2 regions of the Oricola indica genome follow, and region 2 is predicted to be linked to the other one. Evidence: predicted binding sites of a transcription regulator. Region 2 holds the regulator's gene; the other holds the start of a gene.
What was found. The regulator HrcA, encoded in region 2, represses chaperone genes, less so after heat shock. The targets are predictions, from matches to a motif close to GTTAGCACTCNCNNNNNGNGAGTGCTAAC.
Positions count from the first base shown of each region.

Region 1: groES (co-chaperone GroES) is a predicted target of HrcA. The motif match lies at 4,537-4,565, and genes of this name have one in related genera.

Region 1 is NZ_OZ245747.1:4,336,791-4,344,154, reverse strand. Features, by position in the region: gene ugpE (sn-glycerol-3-phosphate ABC transporter permease UgpE) at 1-56, opposite strand, end outside; gene ACQK2M_RS21525 (ABC transporter permease subunit) at 67-948, opposite strand; gene ACQK2M_RS21520 (extracellular solute-binding protein) at 1,018-2,310, opposite strand; gene groL (chaperonin GroEL) at 2,499-4,142, opposite strand; gene groES (co-chaperone GroES) at 4,206-4,502, opposite strand; gene ACQK2M_RS21505 (hypothetical protein) at 4,633-5,031, opposite strand; gene ACQK2M_RS21500 (pilus assembly protein TadG-related protein) at 5,158-6,657, opposite strand; gene ACQK2M_RS21495 (TadE/TadG family type IV pilus assembly protein) at 6,668-7,267, opposite strand; gene ACQK2M_RS21490 (TadE/TadG family type IV pilus assembly protein) at 7,275-7,364, opposite strand, start outside.
Region 2 is NZ_OZ245747.1:506,649-514,012, forward strand. Features, by position in the region: gene rsmI (16S rRNA (cytidine(1402)-2'-O)-methyltransferase) at 1-567, opposite strand, end outside; gene hemW (radical SAM family heme chaperone HemW) at 564-1,766, opposite strand; gene rdgB (RdgB/HAM1 family non-canonical purine NTP pyrophosphatase) at 1,744-2,394, opposite strand; gene ACQK2M_RS02690 (VOC family protein) at 2,391-2,804, opposite strand; gene rph (ribonuclease PH) at 2,813-3,535, opposite strand; gene hrcA (heat-inducible transcriptional repressor HrcA) at 3,682-4,752, shown strand; gene grpE (nucleotide exchange factor GrpE) at 4,902-5,630, shown strand; gene ACQK2M_RS02710 (outer membrane protein) at 5,734-6,303, shown strand; gene ACQK2M_RS02715 (adenosine kinase) at 6,360-7,358, opposite strand.

The DNA of each region.
Region 1 (7,364 bases), 3.8 Mb from region 2:
ATGACGAAGACGCCGAAGAGCAGGATCAGGTGGTCCACGACCTTTGTCTTGTGCATGATCAGGCCCTCAATTGTAGTGGACGCGCCGCTCGATGAAGCGGAACTGGAAAACGGTGAGCAGCAGGACGATCAGCATCAGGATGACGGACTGGGCGGCCGAGCCGCCGATGTCGTTGCCGCGGAAGCCGTCCATATAGACCTTGTAGACGAGCGTGATCGGGTTGTTGGCCGCCTTGTCCTTCACGATCACATCGATGATGCCGAACGTGTCGAACAGCGAATAGGTCATGTTGATGATCAGAAGGAAGAATGCTGTCGGCGCCAGCAGCGGCAGGGTCACTGTCCGAAATCGGCCGAGACGCGAGCGGTTGTCGATCGCGGCCGCCTCGCGCACGGAGACAGGGATGCCCTGCAATCCGGACAGGAAGAAAATGAAATTGTAGGGGATCTGTTTCCAGACGGCGACGACGATCATCGCGAATGCCGTGTCGACATAGTCGATGCCGACTTTCATGTCCCATCCGAACCAGGCGGCCATGGTGACGAAGGGGCCGATATGCTGGTCGAAAAACATCATGCCGATCAGGCCGGCCACCGGTGGCGCGATCGCGTAGACGCAGATCAGGAGCGTCTTGTAGGGCCCCGATCCGCGAATGACCGTGTCGGCGGTCGTGGCCAGAAGCAATCCGATCGACAGCGAGAAAACCGTCACAAGGATCGTGAAGACCACGGTGAAACGAGCGATCTGTTGATAGTGGCTGGATTTGAACGCCTCGAGATAGTTGTCGAAACCGACGAAGGTCGCGCCGAAACCGAACGGGTCCTCAAGATAGAAGGACGACTGGATCGCCTGTGCGGACGGCCAGTAGAAGAAGATGAAGACCACCGTCATCTGCGGCAGCAGGAACAGGTAGGGCAGGTATGGCGAGGAGAACTGGACGCGCTTCATGCGGGCTTTCCGGAGGGGATGATCCGGGAGCGCGAGGCCCCCGGATCGACAGGTATCGGGAAACCGGACTTAGCCGGCGGTCTTGGCGAAGCGCGCGAGAAGGGCGTTGCCTTCTTCCTCGATGGTCTTCATCGCGTCCTCGACGGTGGTCTCGCCGGCGAAGATGCGGTTGTATTCGCGTTCCATGACTTCACGGATCTGCGGGTAGAAGCCCATGCGATAGCCCTTGGACCATTCGCCGCCCGGCAGCGAAAGCTGCTGGATGCCGACTTCGGCGATCGGCTTTTCATCGTAGTAGCCGTCTTCCTTGGCCAGCTCGTAGGCGGCCTTGGTGATCGCGACATAGCCGGTGGACTGGTGGTAGAAATACTGGATTTCGGCCGATGTCAGGAACTGGAAGAAGTCGGCCGAGCACTTGTTTTCCTCATCCGACTTGCCGGACATCGCGAAGAGAGCCGCGCCGCCGATGAAGGAGTTGGTGCCGGCGCCTTCGATGGAGTCCCAATAGGGCAGGAAGGTCGCCGAGAACGGCATCTGCGCGGAGCTCTGCAGACCCCCGAACGAGCCCGACGAACCGATCCACAACGCGACCTTGTCTTCCTCGAACGGCTTCTGGTTGTCGGACCAGCCGGCGCCGAAATATCCGAAATATCCGTTGTCGTACCAGTCCTTCAGCTTTTCGTACATCATGACATGCTCGGGCGCGGTGACGTTGAGCGTCGTGCCCTGAACGGAGTCGTAGCCGTTGTTGTTGCTGGCGAACTGCAGGTTGTTGCGCGAGAAGAAGTTCTCCGTGAATTCCCATGTCAGCTGCGACTGGACGAGCGGAATGTAGCCGGCTTCCTTCAGCGCGGGGGCGATTCCCTCGAACTCTTCCCAGGTCTTCGGGGCGTCGACGCCGGCTTTTTCGAGGGCGGCGGTGTTGATGTACATGATCGGCGCCGACGAGTTGAACGGCATGCCGACGAACTTGCCGTCGGCGTCGGCGTAGAAGTAGCGAACGCCCTCGATGAAGGATTCCCGATCGAACTCGTAGCCGGCCTGGGTGATCAGGTCTTCCGCGGGGATCGCCGCGCCGTTGGCGTTGATGATCGTGGCGGCGCCGGCGTCGAAGACCTGAAGGATGTTCGGCTGTTCACCGGAGCGGAAGGCGGCGATGCCGGCGGCGAGCGCTTCCTCGTAGGTGCCCTTGGAAACTGGAGTCAGCGAACAGGCGTCCTGCGCCGCGTTGAACTTCTCGGCGATCTGGTTGATCACTTCCTGGTTCTTGCCGCCCATGCCGTGCCACCAGGTGATGTCTGTGGCGAAAGCATGCGCGGACGTGGAAAGCAGCAGGGAGGCTGCAAGGATATTGCGGATCATCTGAAATCTCCTGGGTTCCGTTTCGGGAGTCGAAACGATGCGAGCCGCGTAGGAGAATCCGGTGAAGCCTTCTTGACCGTTCGGTGAAAAATCGATGACAGCGCGTGAAATGGCCGGGGATAGTCCAAAGCAAAAAGGCCGGGCTTGCGCCCGGCCTTTCCGTAAAATGGATGCTGTAAGCGCTTGGCTTACATCATGCCGCCCATTCCGCCCATGCCGCCCATGTCGGGCATGCCGCCGCCGGCAGATTCCTTCTTCGGAAGTTCGGCGATCATGGCTTCGGTGGTGATCAGCAGGCCGGCGATCGAGGCCGCGTCCTGAAGGGCGGTGCGCACGACCTTGACCGGGTCGACGATGCCCATCTTGATCAGGTCGCCATATTCGCCGGTCTGGGCGTTGAAGCCGAAGGTCAGCGAATCCTGCTCGAGGATCTTGCCGACAACGATCGAGGCTTCGGCGCCAGCGTTGGTCGCGATCTGGCGGGCCGGAGCCTGCAGAGCGCGGCGAACGATGCTGATGCCGGCTTCCTGGTCGGCATTGACGCCGGAGGCCGACAGACCCTTGGAGGAGAGCAGCAGAGCGGTGCCGCCGCCGGGAACGATGCCTTCTTCGACGGCCGCGCGGGTCGCGTTGAGGGCGTCGTCGACGCGGTCCTTCTTCTCCTTCACCTCGACTTCGGTCGCACCGCCGACGCGGATGACGGCAACGCCGCCTGCGAGCTTGGCAAGGCGCTCCTGGAGCTTCTCGCGGTCGTAATCGGAAGAGGTCTCTTCGATCTGGGCCTTGATCTGGTTGACGCGGCCTTCGATCTCGGAAGCTTCACCGGCGCCGTCGACGATGGTGGTTTCTTCCTTGGTGATCGAAACCTTCTTGGCCGTGCCGAGCATGTCGAGCGAGACATTCTCGAGCTTGATGCCGAGGTCTTCGGAGATGACCTGGCCGCCCGTCAGGATGGCGATGTCTTCGAGCATGGCCTTGCGGCGATCGCCGAAGCCCGGAGCCTTGACGGCGGCGATCTTCAGGCCGCCACGCAGCTTGTTGACGACGAGCGTGGCCAGTGCCTCGCCTTCGACGTCTTCCGCGATGATGAGCAGCGGACGCGAGGACTGAACGACGGATTCGAGGATCGGCAGCATGGCCTGCAGGTTGGAGAGCTTCTTCTCGTGCAGCAGGATGTACGGATCTTCGAGATCGGCGATCATCTTTTCCGGATTGGTCACGAAGTAAGGCGACAGGTAGCCGCGGTCGAACTGCATGCCTTCGACGACTTCGAGTTCGGTCTCGGCGGTCTTGGCTTCTTCGACCGTGATCACACCTTCATTGCCGACTTTCTGCATCGCTTCCGCGATCATCGAGCCGATTTCGGACTCGCCGTTGGCGGAGATGGTGCCAACTTGGGCGACTTCCTCGGAGGTGTTGATCTTGGTGGCCTTCTTCTGAAGGTCGGCGACGACTTCGGCGACGGCGAGGTCGATGCCGCGCTTCAGGTCCATCGGGTTCATGCCGGCGGCAACGGCCTTGTGGCCTTCCTGAACGATCGACTGCGCCAGAACGGTCGCGGTCGTGGTGCCGTCACCGGCGATGTCGTTGGTCTTGGACGCCACTTCGCGCAGCATCTGCGCGCCCATGTTCTCGAACTTGTCTTCGAGTTCGATTTCCTTGGCGACCGATACGCCGTCCTTGGTAATGCGCGGTGCGCCGAAGGACTTGTCGATAACGACGTTGCGGCCTTTCGGGCCGAGCGTGACTTTCACGGCATCGGCGAGGATGTTCACGCCGTCCAGCATGCGCTCGCGCGCCGTGCGGCCGAATTTCACTTCTTTAGCGGACATATTCTATACTCCCGGGCAATCTGCCCATTCTGTCTGTCTTGAGAAAACGATCGGGAAAGCGGTTTAGCCGACGATACCCATGATGTCGGATTCCTTCATGATCAGGAGATCCTGGCCGTTCAGCTTGACTTCGGTGCCGGACCACTTTCCAAACAGGACGCGGTCGCCAGCCTTAACGTCGAGCGGCTGGACCTTGCCGTTTTCGTCACGGGCACCCGCACCGACGGAAACAACTTCGCCTTCCGACGGCTTTTCCTTGGCGCTATCCGGGATGATGATGCCGCCTGCGGTCTTCTCCTCGGATTCGACGCGACGCACGACAACACGGTCGTGCAGCGGACGGAAATTCACATCTGCCATTGACTTGAACCTTTGATACGTTGGCTTTGATTGTTCTGGCACTCACTCCTCATGAGTGCTAGCGAGCCGGAGATAGTGATGTGCTGCGCGGGTGTCAAGGTGCGCGGCGCCGCTGTTGGCGTTTCCGGAGCTAGCCGCCGCTCCCGACGGTCACGGTCACCGGGCGGTGAAAGGTTTCCGGCAGAACGGCGCCGCCAAGCGTCAATCGCGTCATTGCCGTGACACTGGCCGACATTCGGCCGTCATGCGTGCGCCGGAACCGTGGTGCCGATGTATATTGGCCTTCGGGAAGTTCAAGGGTGGATGCGTAAAGCTGGTTCGCGCGATCCGCGTCAAACCGGCCATCAGCCGACAGCGATGCCTCGACTGCTGCCGACAATGCGACGGACGCCTGTTTCGTTGTTCCCTCGATGCGAGGAACGTCGACTGCCAGTGCCAGCCCCATTATCACCGGAACGGCGACGAGGCTCATGGCCACGTTGAAATTGCCGCCGGCATGCTTCGCGAATTTCTCGCGTTTCACCATCATGGTGTATGCCCCTAACATTCCAGCGCAATTGCTGGCGGGGTCTCGATAACGCCTGAATGTTTATGGCCGGTGAAATCCGGTGGTTAAAATTGTTCCCAACCGGGATTTTCCAACCGAAAATCCGCCTCACTCGATGATGCGCAGTTTCGAAAGCTCCGCGCCAATCGTGCCGAAGGCGTTCTCCAGTTCGGTCTGGCTCGGTGCGTGGTAATACTTGCCGGGGTCGGAAGCGCAGTCCTGGAAGATCTGCTTGGTGCTCGAACTCGGGCTCGATCCGAAGGTCACCGTATAGATGATGACGTCCTGGCCCTTCGCGGTCGTGCACAGGGACTTCAGCCGCGTGTCGATGATGCCCTTGGCGTTGTTCGCATTGTTCGTTTCGAAGATCGCATTCGCCTGGCTTTCGCCGAGACGGCCATAGCCGGTGTAGTCCGACTTGCCCGGATGGGCCTCGTTCGGCCCGGCATCGCTCGGCAGATCGTAGAACAGGTTGTCGCCGTCGGTCATGATCATGATCGCCTTGCGCCAGCGCGGGCTGTCCCACAATGTCGCGCCGGTTTTCGGATCGAGTTCCGTGCTTTCGGTAAAGGGTTCTCCCGGAGAAAGCGTGCGAATGCCCCATGCCATGCCGATGTCGCCGAGCGTGCCGCCGCGGTTCCAGGCGGAAAGCGCATCGACGGCCGCATCGACATCCGCATAGGAATTGGTCAGCGGCAGGATCGGCGTCGGACAGCCGATATTGGGACCGGTGATACCATTGGAATTGTAGGAGCCGCCCGGATAGATCGTCGAGTCGTCGTCAAGGTCGTAATCGTTGTCGACCGACGGCTCCCAGAAGAACGGATACCACTTCTCGACGTCGGGACCGGTGTCGGCGATGGAGTTGGCGCCGCTGCGCTCCTTGACGCAGCCTTTCCACTTGTCCTTGTCGTCGGAACGCAGGCCATAGCTGTGCGTCCCGACGATGCTGTCCGCGATAGAGCCCACATTGACCGTCGACGCGTAGGGAACGATGGACACGCGCAGATCGGCCGGCTCGGCTTCGCCGTCGAAGATCGCATCGACCAGGATATCGGATGCGCTGCGCAGCGACGCGATCTTGCTGCCGCTCCACATCGAGCCGGTATTGTCGAGCACGAGACTGACGAGCAGGCCGCCGCCTGCGCGCTTGACCTTCGTGCGCACCGAAACCTGCACCTCGCTGACCTGCAGGATGGACATGAAGAGCGTCTGCATCGTCGCCGAACCATCGACCGTGATGACGTCGCCGGTAACCGCGGTGGAAACGGTGTCGAGCGACGCATCGGCGAGCGAGAAGTTGTTGGTGACGAATTTGCCGGCGAGCGCGTCGAGCGTCGGCTTGTCCTGGTAGACGGTGGCGACGGCAAGCGCCGCGGCGTCCACGGCCGATTGCAGGTGATAGCGCGTCAACAGGAAACGCGATCCGTCGATGGACAGGCCGACCGAGGCGAGCAGCGGGATCAGCAGAAGCGCGAAATTGACCGCCATCGCGCCGCGCCGGTTTTCGCGCATGGCCCGAAGGCGGGCGAACAGGCCCGTCGCGCGGTTCGCGGGATCGCTTGCTCTTTCTCTTTTCCTGTCGATCGCCATGGCGGTTGCTTTCACTGTGTGCCCGTCACTCGGGCGGGATGAAATCCCAGTTCTGGTCGTATTCGGAGATCGCACCGTCCATGGCGATGGCCCGCGTTTCGCGGGGACGGAACCATGCGGTCGAGGTGAGGGTGCGGCTGGTCGACGACCAGACGTAGTTGAACGGGCTGGAATAGCTCATCTTCGCCTCGAACCTGATGACGGTGTCGGCCGGCAGTCCCATGCCCGCCGCGCCTGAGGCGTCCGCCGTCAGCGTCGCGCCGCCGGCCGACCGCGTCCACAACAGGGTCGGCGTGTTGTCGGCCTTGAACCCGATGCTGGAGACATTGATTTCGAGGCTCTTGTTCGGATCGAACCCGACGATCATCTGGTCCGACGCGTTGAGTATGGTCGTGATCGACGAACTGGTAAGCGTCGGTTCGCGGGCAAGCAGGTCGCCCGATTGGTGGACGTAACGCAGGAACTGGTCCTCCGTGGCGTGCTCGACATAGACTTCGGCCAGGCCGAAGGCGAGCACCAGCATGATTGGCGACAACAGGATGAACTCCATCGCCGCAACGCCGCGCCGGTCGCTGCCGAAGCGGCGGAGAAGAGCTGCGATGCGATGTCCCCCAAGCCTGCTCATGACGCCCTCAGAACGGCTCGTTCTTGAAGATGGAAAAGCCGACCACGATCACCGGGTCGCCATCGGGTTGCAGGATGTCCGCGAGGAACGGCGTGTA
Region 2 (7,364 bases):
CGCCAATGCGGCCTGCAGGCGGTTCGGCGATTCGAAAGCGATAAGCGTGGACGATTCATGCGCCAGTTCCGAAAGACGGGTACGGCGCGCCGTATCCTTTGCCGGCAAAAAGCCTATGAATCGAAAATCGTCGCTCGGCAATCCGGCGGCGGAGAGCGCGGTCAGCGTCGCGGATGGGCCTGGAATCGGAATAACACGAATGTCGGCGTCGCGGACGGTCCTGACAAGCCGAAAGCCAGGGTCGGAGACGAGCGGCGTTCCCGCATCGGAGACGAGCGCCACGGTCTTTCCCGCTTCCAGCGCCTCGACGAGTTTCGGGCCGGCCACATCGGCATTGTGTTCGTGATAGGCGACGGGTTTCGCCCGGATGCCATAGCGATCGAGCAGGCGGCGCGTTACTCGTGTGTCCTCACAGGCCAGCACATCACAGGCCGCCAGCGTTTCCAGCGCGCGGATCGTGATGTCGCCCAGATTCCCGATCGGTGTGGCGACGACATAAAGACCGGGCTCAAGCGGCGGCGCGGAAATCTCGTGGCCACCGACGATGAATCCGCGCCCGCCACTCATGCCGCCAGTTCCGCGACGAGGGCGTTCAGCACCAAACGCCCGGCCGGCGTGGCGCGCAGACGGCTGTTGGCGACAGGCTCGACCAGTTTCTCGGCCTGCAACATGGCGAGCCGCGCGGGGTCGAAAGCCCGGCCGGAAAGGGATTCATAGCGCGCGACATCGATGCCTTCCGCAAGCCGCAGGCCCATCAGAAGCATCTCGTCACCCTGCGCCTCACTGTTGAGGATTTCCTCCTCGGTCACGCCATGGCCCCGTTGCTCGACGGACGACGCCCATGTCTCGGGATGCCGCTCCGTGATGGTGACGCGCTTGCCGCCGCCCGGCAGCGAGAAGCGGCCATGCGCGCCGGGACCGGTTCCGACATAGTCGCCATAGCGCCAATAAGTCAGGTTATGACGCGATTCCGCGCCAGGCGCGGCATGATTGGAGATCTCGTAAGCCGGCAGGCCGAGATCCGCCGTAACGGCATTGGTTAGGTCGTAGAGATCGGCTGCGCGGTCCTGATCGGGGATGGCGATCCTGCCGGCCTCGAAAAGCGCCTTGAACGGCGTGCCGTCCTCGATGGTGAGCTGGTAGAGGGACAAATGGTCGGCGGCATATCCGACAGCCTCGCGCAGCTCCGTCTCCCAGGCATCAAGCGCCTGGCCCGGACGGGCATAGATCAGATCGAAAGAGAGGCGCGGGAAGGTCGCGCGGGCCATGGCGATCGCCTGCAGCGCTTCCTTCGTATTGTGAAGGCGGCCGAGAAACTTCAGATCGGCATCGTTCAGCGCCTGAACGCCCAGAGACAGACGGTTGACTCCCGCCGATCGATAGCCGGCAAATCTTCCGGCGTCCGCAGAGGACGGGTTCGCCTCCATCGTAATCTCGATACCGGCCGGAAACCCCCATATCCGGTCGGCTGTCTCCAGAAGCGCCGCCACAGTCTCGGGCTGCATCAGCGAGGGCGTGCCGCCGCCGATGAAAACCGAGGTGACGTCGCGCGGGCCGGTCCAGCCGCGCATGGTTTCCATCTCCCGGCGAAACGCCTCGACGTAACGCGCCTGATCGACGGGCTTGTGGCGGACATGGGAGTTGAAGTCGCAATAGGGGCACTTGGCCGCGCAGAAGGGCCAATGGATATAGACGCCGAAACCGGGCGCGCCATCGTCGCCATTCGGCCGGGAGACGGCGGGTCTATTCGACACCGAGGCAGTCATGGGCGAAGGCCTTGAAGGCGCGGGCGCGATGCGACAGGGCGCTCGCGTCGCCGGGCTTCCAGCCATGTTTTTCCTCCGCGGACATCTCGCCGAAGGTAATGTCGTAGCCCTCTGGTTTGAAGGCCGGATCGTAACCGAAGCCGAGCGTGCCGCGCGGCGGCCAGACCAGCGTTCCTTCAACCTCGCCACGGAAATACTCGACATGGCCGTCCGGGAAAGCGAGGCAAAGGACGGATACGAAACGGGCGGTGCGGTCCTTCGGGTCGGATGCGCGCTTTTCCGCCAGCTTCTCCTCGACATTGCGCATCGCCATGGCGAAGTCGCGTGTGCCGTCGGGCATTTCCGCCCAGTCGGCGGTGTAAACCCCCGGCTGGCCCTCGAGCGCATCGACGCAAATGCCGCTGTCGTCGGAGAGCGCCGGAAGACCGGTCGCCTGCATCGCGGCGACGGCCTTGGTCCTGGCATTCTCCTCGAAGGTCGTGCCGTGCTCGGGTGGCTCGGCAAGTCCCAGTTCGCCGGCCGAGGTTACCTCGAAGCCGAACGGACCGATCAGGTCGCGCATCTCCGACAGCTTGCCGGCATTGTGTGTCGCGAGCACGAGCTTGCCGGGTTCGAGTTTGCGCGTCATTCCAGTCCCCAGAGTTTCGGTTCGGCGATTTCCAGGCTGTTGCCGGCCGGATCTCGGAAATAGAGGGAGCGGGCGCCATTCGGCCAGCGGAAATCGGCTTCGATTTCCACGCCCGCAGCCTCCAGATGGCCGCGCCAGGCATCCAGATCCACCGGCGTTGCCTTGAAACAGGCGTGGCCCGGGCCTGTCGCACCATGGGTCGGCACCGGCATGGCCGGATTCCTGGACGGCTGGAGCGTCTGGTCCGGCCGGAACAGGAGAAGCACGCCCGTGCCGCAGGCGAAGAAAACGTGCCGCCCCTCGACCTTGGCGATGCGATCGAGCCCCATCACCTCGCCATAGAAGCGCTCGGCGGCGTCGAGATCGGCCACGTAAAGCGCCGTCTCCAATATGCCGTCCGGGCGCAACATGGCCGGCATCAGGCCCCGACCGCCTGTTTCTGCATTTCGACGAGCTGCTGAATAGCGTTCGACGCCTGGTCGAACAGCGCATTGAACTCGTCGCGCGAGAACGGGACGCCTTCCGCGGTGCCCTGGATTTCGACGACCCCGCCGGAGCCCGTCATGACGAAATTGGCGTCGGTTTCGGCCTCGGAATCCTCGGCGTAATCGAGATCGGTGACCGGAGTTCCCTTGTAGATACCGCAGGAAACGGCCGCGATGTGGTCCTTGAGAACCCGCGTCTTCGACGCCATCTGACGCTTATGCATCCAGTCGAGGCAATCATGCAAAGCGACCCAACCGCCGGTGATCGACGCCGTGCGGGTGCCGCCGTCCGCCTGGATCACGTCGCAGTCGATGGTGATCTGGCGTTCGCCGAGGGCTTCGAGATCGACGATGGCGCGCATCGAGCGGCCGATCAGGCGCTGGATTTCCAGCGTGCGGCCGCCCTGCTTGCCCGCCGACGCCTCGCGGCGCATGCGATCGCCGGTGGAACGCGGCAGCATGCCGTATTCGGCGGTCACCCAGCCACGGCCGGAATTGCGCATCCATGGCGGGACGCGCTCCTCGAGGCTCGCGGTGCAAAGCACATGCGTGTCGCCGAATTTCACCAGGCAGGAGCCCTCGGCATGTTTGGAAACGCCACGCTCGAAGGAAATGGCGCGCATCTGGTCGGGCATGCGCCCGGACGGTCTCGTCATGAATGTACCTCTTGGACTCAAACGTGCGGGCGTTCTAGAGGAACGCCGCGCCCGTGCATAGGGTGCGTCGATCGACGTTTCCCGTGTTTGATCGGGCGAAGGCGCATTATATAGATGATGTGAAACCGGAGCTGTCGCGTAGCACGATGCCAACAAACCTCAATTTCAGTTCCGAGCTCGACGACCGGTCGCAGGAGATCTTCCGGCTGATCGTGGAGAGCTACCTGCAGGAAGGCGAGCCGCTGGGCTCGCGTACCCTGTCGAAAAAGCTGCCCATGTCACTGTCGCCCGCCTCGGTGCGGAATGTGATGAGCGATCTCGAGGCTCTCGGCCTGATCTACTCGCCGCATGTCTCGGCCGGCCGCCTGCCAACCGAACAGGGACTGAGATTCTTCGTCGATGCCTTCATGGACACCGGCGAGGTGAACGACACCGAGCGGTCGCTGATCGAATCGCAGATCAAGCGCGACGGCCAGCACCAGTCGATGGAGAAGCTGCTGACCGACGCCAGCCAGATGCTGTCCGGCATTTCGCGCGGCGCGGGGCTCGTCATGACGACCAAGCGCGAAGGAATCCTCAAGCACATCGAGTTCATCCGGCTCGAGGAAAAGAAGGCGCTCGCCGTTTTGGTGTGGGAATCCGGTGAAGTGGAAAACCGTGTCATAGACCTGCCCGCCGGGACGACCGCCGCGCAGCTCTCGGAAGCGGCCAACTATCTCAATCACCACGGCCGTGACCGCAGCCTGTCGGAAGCGCGGCGGGCGATCGGCCAACGCCAGGAAATCCTGCGTTCCGAAGTCGATGCGGTCAGCGCCGACCTGATCGCCCGCGGCCTCGCCATGTGGTCCGGCAATGGAGACGGGCAGCCGGCACAACTGATCGTGCGCGGCCGCTCCAACCTGATCGAGAACGTCCAGGACAAGGAACAGATCGAGCGGCTGAAGCTCCTGTTCGACGAGCTGGAGCGAAAGGACGAGATCGCGCGCATGCTCGAACTCACGGAATCGGGCTCCGGCGTGAAGATCTTCATCGGGTCGGAGAACAGGCTGTTCTCGCTGTCCGGCTCCTCGCTGGTGGTCGCCCCCTACCGGGACTCGAACCGCCACGTGGTCGGCGCCATCGGCATCATCGGCCCGACGCGTCTCAACTACGCTCGGATCGTGCCGGTGGTGGACTATACCGCGCAGCTGATCGGAAAACTGCTGGAAGACGGCTAGTTATGGCGGCTTGTCGCGCGTGACCGAGACCGGGCGGCAAGGGCTTGCGCATCGCGACCGGCGAATCTCGCGCCTGCCCTTGATTTTTCACGGTCAAACCTCGATATCGCCGACAAAAGAAATCCCCGAACATCATGGAAGACATCCAGATGGCTGACGAGAAAAAGACGGCTGCCGAAGACATGAACACCAATATCAATCCGAACGACCGCGATGCGCTGAAACGCGCCGCCGACGACATCCTCAAGAAGGGTCGCAAGACGAACGCGGCCGAGAAATCGGCATGGGCGAACGACTCCGAAGGAGAGGAAGGCGAGACCTCCAGCGAAGAGGCCGTCAATATCGGAGACGAGATCGCGGCGATCCAGGCCGAGAATACGGATATGAAGGACCGGCTGCTTCGGTTGGCCGCCGACATGGAAAACCTGCGCCGGCGTACGGAGCGCGAAGTGCGCGACGCTAGGACATTCGCGATTTCCAAATTCGCCGCCGACATGCTGGGCGTCGCCGACAATCTGCGCCGTGCCCTCGACCATGTCACCGAGGAACAGCGCGAAGCCGCCGACGAAACGCTGAAGACACTCCTCGAAGGCGTCGAACTGACCGAACGCTCCATGCATTCGACCATGGAACGCCACGGCGTGAGGAAGCTGGAGCCCGAAGGGCAGAAGTTCGATCCGAACTTCCATCAGGCGATGTTCGAAGTGCCCAATCCGGAGGTGCCGAACAACACGGTCGTCCAGGTCGTGCAGGCCGGATACCAGATCGGCGACCGCGTGCTGCGGCCTGCCATGGTCGGCGTCGCCAAGGGCGGTCCGAAGCAGACGGCGGAAGCGGAACCGGGCGCACCGAACCCGGAATCCGAAAAAGACGCCTGAAAACAGAGTCGATTCAGCGGCGTTAACCATGCCGCTTCACGCTTCGAAAAGAAATTTTAACTAATCCGGTAGCCATCGCTTAACCAAAGCCATGGAGCTACCGATGAAAATCAACGTCTTTCTGACGACCGCAGCGGCCCTTGCCTCGCTGAGCGCGGTGGCGAACGCTGCCGACACGACTTACTACGATCCGGCTCCGCAGCCGCAATACTCCGCCCAGACGCAGTACCAGTCGCCGAACTGGCAGGGCGCCTATGCCGGCGTTCAGCTTGGCGGCGGGCAAATCCGGACCGATAACGGCAACGATACGGCGATGGTTGCCGGCGGGCATGCCGGTTATCTGATGCAGCGCGGCCAGTTCGTTGCCGGGCCGGAAGTGGATGTTAACTGGGCCGGTTGGGATGTCGGCGGCATGGAAGTCGATGCGACCGCGCGTGCAAGGGTTCGCGCCGGTGTCGCCATCGACAATCTCCTCGTCACCGGCTCCGTCGGGTACGGCCACATGTGGGCCGACGGCGAGAGCGATGGCGGCCTCTCGGTCGGCGCGGGTGCCGACATGCAGCTTTCCGACCATATCGTCGGCGGCGCGGAGTATCTCCACACGAATATCGGTGGCGGCGCGGACGTGAAGACCCACGAGGTCCGCGGACGTCTCAGCTACAAGTTCAACTGACCGGCCGAACATCGCCGGGGGACGGAAAGGGCCGCGTGAGCGGCCCTTTTTATTTGTCAGCCCTTCAGCAGGCCGGCGTCGATCGCTGCCTGGCGCAGCGAGACCTGGGGGCGCGGTCCGATCTGCTGGATGACCACGGACGCGGCAAGCGAGCCGAGATGGGCGCAATCCTCCAGCGAGCGGTCTTGGGTATAGCCCCACAAAAATCCGGCCGCATAGAGATCGCCGGCGCCGGTCGTATCGACGAGAGTATCGATTTCGAAAGCGGATACGCTTGCGGTTTCGCGGGACGTCATCGCGATCGAGCCCTTCTCCGAACGGGTGACGACGGCGATATCACAATCGGCGCGCATCGCTTCAAGAGCGGTCTCGAAATCGCCGGTCTGATACAGCGCTTTCGCCTCTTCCTCATTGGCGAAGACGATATCGACGGTGCCGGACCGCATCAGGTCCAGGAAATCGTCGCGGTAGCGATCGACGCAGAACGGGTCCGACAAGGTCATCGACATCTTTCGTCCATTGGCATGCGCGATTTCGGCGGCCATGCGAATGGCATCCTTGGCGCGCGGCGGGTCCCACAGATATCCCTCGAAGAAGGTGACCTTCGATCCGGCGACCTTGTCCTCCTCGATGTCCTCCGGGCCGAGTTCGACGCAGGCGCCAAGATAGGTGTTCATAGAACGCTCACCATCCGGCGTGACGAAGATCATCGATCGCGCAGTCGGCGGCGGGCCCGCGAGCGGCTTCGTATCGAAAGCGACACCCTGGGCGCGAATGTCGTGGCGGTAGATGCCGCCCAGATGATCGTCGGCGACCTTGCCGAAGAATGCAGCGGCACCGCCGAGGCTGGCGACGCCCGCCGCGGTGTTACCGGCGGATCCGCCGGACGTTTCCACCGCCGGGCCCATGCGGTCATAGAGCAATTCGGCGCGGTCTGCGTCGATCAGGTTCATCGCGCCCTTGATGATGGTGTTTTCGTGCAGGAAGTCGTCTTCGGCACGGGCGATGATATCGACAATGGCATTGCCGATGCAAAGTACGTCGAACTCGGACATGGATTC